Regions from separate parts of the Massilia suwonensis genome, predicted to be linked through region 2. Evidence: predicted binding sites of a transcription regulator. Region 2 holds the regulator's gene; the other holds the start of a gene.
The links. Region 2 encodes FliA, which starts transcription of late flagellar genes. Its sites were predicted from a motif close to CTAAAGTTTNNNNNNNNNNNGCCGNTA; they were not measured.
Positions count from the first base shown of each region.

Region 1: the regulator FliA is predicted to act here: its motif matches at 1,577-1,603, upstream of ACFPQ5_RS00150 (flagellar protein FliT).

Region 1 covers NZ_JBHSMR010000001.1:29,891-33,093, reverse strand. Annotated here, with positions in the region: gene ACFPQ5_RS00155 (FimV/HubP-related protein) at 1-885, shown strand, start outside; gene ACFPQ5_RS00150 (flagellar protein FliT) at 1,247-1,528, opposite strand; gene ACFPQ5_RS00145 (M1 family metallopeptidase) at 1,812-3,203, shown strand, end outside.
Region 2 covers NZ_JBHSMR010000013.1:1,878,388-1,881,590, forward strand. Annotated here, with positions in the region: gene motD (flagellar motor protein MotD) at 164-895, opposite strand; gene ACFPQ5_RS16560 (flagellar motor protein) at 897-1,640, opposite strand; gene ACFPQ5_RS16565 (RNA polymerase sigma factor FliA) at 1,622-2,350, opposite strand; gene ACFPQ5_RS16570 (MinD/ParA family ATP-binding protein) at 2,366-3,184, opposite strand; gene flhF (flagellar biosynthesis protein FlhF) at 3,177-3,203, opposite strand, start outside.

The DNA.
Region 1 (3,203 bases), on a different contig from region 2:
GACCCGAATCCGGCGCCGCCGCCGGTGCAGGAAGCCGCGCCGGTGGTCAAGGCGCAAGCGCTGCCTGTCCCGCCGCCGAAGCCGGTGCCGGCGCCAGTGGCACGTCCGGCCGCTGCCCTGCAGGCGGGCGAAGAATACGTGGACGCACCGGCTGTCGTGCGCAAGCCGGCGCCGCAAGCCGTGCCGGTGGTAAAAAAGGCGCCAGCGAAGAAGCCGGCGCCCGTGCATGCGGCGCCCGCCGAAGCGCCGGCCTGCGCGCCCCAGCCGGCCAGCGAACACCTGAACGCCTGCGCCGCACTCGGCGAAAAGAACGCCGCCTTGCGCCACGACCTGGGCAAGCTCGAGGACAAAGTGAAGGCGCTGCAAGGCGTAGCCAAGCCGGCGCCTGCCGCGCCCGTCGTTCAAGCTGTCGCGCCGGTTGTGCTCCCTGTTGCACCCGCCGCGCCTGCTGCTGCCCACGAGGCCGCCTCCGCCGCGCCGCACGAGGCGGCACCTGCGCCCGCCGTGAAGGAAACCCCGAAAGACGCCCCGAAAGGCGCGCCGCGTATCCACCGCAAGCCGAAGAAGGTCGAGCCGCCCGAGCCGGAAACGCCGTGGCTGCCGATCGGCGCTGGCATCGCCGCCGTGCTCGCCATCTCGGGCCTCGCCTTGGCCCTGCTGCGCCGGCGCAAGCGTGCCGGCGTCGGCAAGATCCAGCCCGCGCACAAGCCGGCCAAGCTGCCGAAGGCAGGCAAGGAAGCGTCTGCGGAAGAGGGCGCGCCGAAGCCGAAATTCATGGAAGCCGTCAAGGCGCGCCTGATGCCGGGCCGGGCCAAAGGGCCGGCGCCGGAAGCAGACACGCCGGCCGAACCGGTGCTCACCGACGTGATTTCTCAACCAGAATAGAGTCGCGCACAATTCGTCTACACAAGCGTGAAATTTGCGCTATACTGAACTCGTTGGTTGTCAAAACCACAAAACGGAACAGCGTCCGGCGCAGCCACCACCGATAGTGTGGCGCGGGAACCGGAGCTACGTCGCAAGACCCTGTTTCCGGAAGCAGTCAGGCTGCCAACAGCGGCAGCGGACGCCGGATGCAACCGGCAAAGAGGCGACACCGGGTTAACTGGTGTTGCTCTCCGAATTCATACGGACCATGTCCGTAGCAGCGAGGCGCCCCAGGGCGCCTTTTTGTTTGCCTGTCCCTTTTGCGTCAGCAATAAAAAAAGCGCCCGCAGGCGCTTTTTATTCGAAAGAGGGAAGCGGCTCAGTGCGCGCGCATTGCGCGGTCCAGCTGGCCCATCCAGGGTTCGGTCACGTCGCGCACGGCGCGGTCGTTGGCCATGATCTGCTTCAGCAGGTCGATCTTGCGCAGGCGCTTGGCGCCTTCCAGGGCCGGCACGCCGCTTGCCGTGGCGTTCGCCTGGGCCGCGCATTGCGCCTGCAGGCTGTCGAACCCCGCCCAGTCACCCGATTGCGCCGCCACGGCCATCTTGCCCGTCAGGCCGGCAATATTTTCGTACATCGAGAGGACTTCGTTCTGGGTCATGTGAATACCGTGACAATTTTTACGGCCGGATTGGCGCTTGTCCTCCTTTTACGGCAGAGCTCGATAGAACTTTAGGGCTGTTTGAAAAAATAATTGAAAATTTTTCTCGCCACTCTGGCAAGGGCAGGAATTCGACGCCGCAGCGCCGGTTTTCTGCATTCCAGCGCGTCTTTTTGCCGTCTGTCGCATTCCGGGACTGCGCGCCCGGCGCTTCGCTTAGAGTGCGTGCTGGGTTGCTGCGCCAGGCGCGGCGCCACCACAATAAGAAAGTAGAGAGGAAATCATGAGACACCCACGCGCATCGCGCGCAGCCGTGGCCGCTACCGCCGGCGCTGCCCTGGCGCTGGCGCTTGCCGCCCCGGCCCGCGCCGAAGTCCCGTTTTCGTTCGCCGAGACGCCCGGCAAGCTGCCGAAAGACGTCATCCCGCTGCTCTACGACGCCCACCTGGTGCCGGATGTCGCCGCCGACACCTTCCGCGGCGAGCAGCGCGTCGAGATCGAGGTGCTGCGCCCGACCAGCCGCATCGTCCTGAACGCCGCCAACCTGGACATCGACAGCGCCACGCTCGCAGGGGCCAACCTGGCCGAACGCAAGCTCGCACCCATCCTCGACGAGAAACAGGAAACCCTGACCCTCGAGCTCGGCGCGCCGCTCGCTCCCGGCCGCTACGTCCTCGGCCTGGTCTTCCGTGGCAAGATCAACCGCGAAGGACGCGGCCTGTTCCAGGTGCGCTACAAGGCCAACGGCGCCGAGAAAAAGCTCGTGGCCACCACAATGGAGCCATCGGACGCCCGGCGCATGCTGCCGACCTGGGACGAGCCCGCCTTCCGCGCCCGCTTCAAGCTGACGGTCGACGTGCCGGGCACCTTTAAAGCCTATTCGAATACGCCGGTCGAGAAGCAGGAAAAACTGGGCAACGGCCTGCAGCGCTTCTCGTTTGCGCCGACGCCGAAGATGCCGAGCTACCTGGTGGTGCTGGTGGCGGGCGAAATGGAGCGCGTCGCGGCGCGCCAGGACGGCGTCGAGATCGGCGTCGTCACTACCGCCGGCAAGCTCGGTTCCACCGCCTTCCCGCTGCAGGCGACCAAGGACCTGCTGCGCTACTACAACAATTATTTCGGCGTGCCGTACCCGCTCGCCAAGCTCGACCAGATCGCCATTCCCGGCGGTTTCAATGGTGCGATGGAAAACTGGGGCGGCATCGTCTACAACGAATCGACCTTGCTCTACGACCCGAAGAAGAGCCCGGAAGACGTCAGGAAGATGACCTTCGAGGTCAACGCCCACGAGGTGGCGCACCAGTGGTTCGGCAACCTCGTCACCATGGCCTGGTGGGACAACCTGTGGCTGAACGAAGGTTTTGCGTCCTGGATGGCGGCCAAGGCCACCGAGCATTTCCACCCCGAGTGGCGGCCCTACCTGGACGGCATCGCCGAGCGCGAGGGCGTGCTGAACCTGGACGCGCGCAAGACCACGCACCCGATCCAGACCCGCATCGACAACGAGGAACAGGCCGCCGGCGCCTTCGACTCCATTACCTACGTAAAAGGGCAGGGCTTCCTGCGCATGCTCGAAGCCTGGGTCGGCGAGGACCCCTTCCGCAAGGGGATCCGTGCCTACATGGCGAAGCACCAGTATTCGAACACGACCACGGCCGATCTGTGGGCGGCGATC
Region 2 (3,203 bases):
GTCCCGACTCCACGCGTTTGCGGTGTTTGCATGGAGGTGCAGTCACTGACCACAGTTTACGCGTGGAGTCAGGACTCCGGTGAACCCGTTGTTGAGGCCATTGGCCTCAACAACCCCTACGTGAAACTTTATTTCACTTGATCGTTAGAAATGAAATTTTATTTCACTGAGCCGAAGCCAGGATGGTGACCGCCACCCGCCGATTGCGCGCCCTGCCCGCTTCATCCGTATTCGCCGCCACCGGCTGGTTCGCCGCATGCCCGACGGCCGTCAGGCGCGTTTCAGCTACGCCGCTGTCGATGAACAGCCGCACCACGCTGCTGGCGCGCACGCTCGACAACTCCCAGTTGGAAGCAAACGCAGGATTCGCAATCGGCACATTATCGGTATGCCCTTCGACCTGGATCGCATGCGCATCGTTCTTCAGCAGCGATGCCACTGTGCCCAAGGTCGCGCGTGCTTCCGTGCCGAGCGCCGCCTGCCCTTCCTCGAACAGCACTTTCGCATTGATCTCGACCGTCACCCCGCGCCCGGTCTGGGTCACGCGCACCTGGCCATTCTTGACCAGCGGCGCCAGCGAGGCGTTCAGCTCGCGCGCCAGCGTGTTCAGGCGTTCGCGTTCGCGCCGCATTGCTTCGGCGCGCTTGCGTGCGATCAGGTTCGTGAGGGGAAGCTGTTCGATGGTGGAGCTGGCCTGCGGCACCTCGGGACGGCCGCCGAAAGCGTCGCCCAGCGCATCCGACAGAACTTTATATTTGCCGGTGTTGACCACCGAAATCGCGTACATGACGACGAAAAAGGCGAACAGCAGCGTGATGAAGTCGGCGTAGGAAATCAGCCAGCGCTCGTGGCTTTCGCGCGTGTGGTCTTCGTCGTCGTAGCGCTTGCGGGCCATCTCAGCGCTTCGCCAGCAGGCTCGCCACGCGCTCCTCGACCACGCGCGTATGGTTGCCGCTGGCCAGGTCGTGGAAGACTTCGAGCAGGATTTCGTATTGCGCGACCTGGTCCGAGACGATCGCCTTCAGCTTGTTCCCGACCGGCAGGAAGAACAGGTTGGCCAGGCCGACGCCGTACACGGTCGAGACAAAGGCCACCGCAATGCCGGAACCCAGGCGCGACGGATCGGACAGGTTTTCCATCACGTGGATCAAGCCGAGCACGGCGCCCAGGATGCCGATCGTCGGCGCATAGCCGGCGGCCGATTCCCAGATGCGCGCGGCCTGGCGTTCGGCGAATTCGAAGGCGGTGATTTCCGTTTCCAGCAGGTTGCGCAGCTTTTCCGGCGTAATGCCGTCGACCACCAGGCGCAAGCCCTTCTGGACGAACAGATCCTTGGTGCCCATGTACTGCTCGAGCGAGAGCAGGCCGTCGCGGCGCGCCGTATGGCTCCACAGCGCGATCTCGCGCGAGAGCGGCTGGCGCCTATTTTTCGGAGGGAAAAAGACCCAGCGCAGCATCTGCATGCCGCGCCGGAAACTGCGCGCCTCCGACTGCAGCAGCACGGCCCCGAAGGTGCCGACCACCACGATCGCAAACGCGGCCGGTTGAATGAGGGACGCGAAACGCCCGCCGTCGAGCGTGTGCCCGACGATCAGCCCGGCGAGGGCAAGGGCCAGCCCGATCAGGCTGGCGAAGTCCACAGCTTTTCCTTGAGCGATGCGCGCAGGCGGGCCACGGCCTGGGTGTGAAGCTGGGAGACGCGCGACTCGGACACGCCGAGCACCGCACCGATTTCCTTGAGGTTCAGTTCTTCTTCGTAATACAGACCCATCAGGATCTTTTCGCGCGGCGGCAAGCCGTCGATGGCGTCGATCACGGCCTGGCGGAAGTCGGTGTCGAGCAGCGCGCGCAGCGGGTCGTCCTCGTCCACGGCATAACGGTCGAGGAAACTGTCGTTGCCGTCGTCGTCGTGAAAATCTTCGTAATAGACCAGCTGGTGGCCGCCGCCTTCGAACAGCATTTCCTGGTATTCGGAGAGCGGGATGTCGAGCGACTTGGCGACCTCGGTTTCGGTCGGCGGGCGGCCGAGCTTTTGCTGCAGCGCCGTCATCGCGGTCTCGACCTTCTTCATGGTCTGGCGCGTGCTGCGCGGCATCCAGTCGTTGCTGCGGAGTTCGTCGACCATGGCGCCGCGGATGCGCAGCACGGCATAGGTCTCGAACTGGGCGCCGTGGTTGTCTTCGTAGCGGTTGATGGCGTCCAGCAGGCCCATCATGCCGGCCTGGATCAGGTCGTCGACTTCGACCGAGGGCGGCAGTTTCGCCTTCATCTGGTGCGCCAGGCGCTTCACGAGCGGGGCGTGCTCGGTGAGCAAATGGTTCTTGTCCGCTTTCCCTTTGACGGTATACATGCTTGTGCTTTTTTCTTAGGAACCAAAACGGGCGCCACCACTCCGACGCGCCATGGCAAAACGTCCTGCCAGCGCGCGGAAGGCCACCGAGGCCCCGGCCAGCGGGAAGGCATCCACCACCGAGCGTCCAAGACGCGCGGCGCGATGCAGGTATTCATCCGCCGGCACCGAGCCCATCGACGTCAGCGTTACTGCGAGGTAACGACTTGCTGCTGCCGACATATTATCGTAAACCACTTTTGCTTCGGCTTCGCTTGCCCCGGTGACGAGAATGCCGAACGGACGGCGGCCGAATTCCTGGGCCAGGCGCTTGATCAGGCCATACGCGTTGGTGATCGAGGTGGCGCTGGTCGAGACCTGCACCACGATTTCCGAGTCCGCCAGCTGCGGCACGGCGAAGCTGCCGTCGCGCGTCAGTTCGCCATCGACGATGACGATGCCGCCCTGCTTCTTGACCAGCACGTCGAAGGCTTTCGCCAGGCGCCGCGCTTCGTCGGCATTGCTTGCCGCCTGGCCATCGCGCGCCAGTAGCGCCACGTTGAAACCCTGGGGCGCGGTCTGCACCACCTGGTTCAGCGCGCATTCCTGGCGCGCCACCTGCAGCAGGCTGACGTGGCGTTCCATCTCCAGGCGACGCGCCACGCCGTAGTCGCGTTGGCAGCCGTCCACGATCAGGACTTCGTTGCCGGCCTGGGCCAGCGAAGCGCCCAGGTTGACCAGCATGGCGCCCTTGTCGTCGCTGGGCGTGCTTGACAAGAAGGTGACGATGCGTGGCTGGGGGCCGGCCAGCATCCGGCGCAGGCCTTCGGCCTGGTCGAAATCGAAACTAGCCAAAGCGCACCTCGCGCAGGCT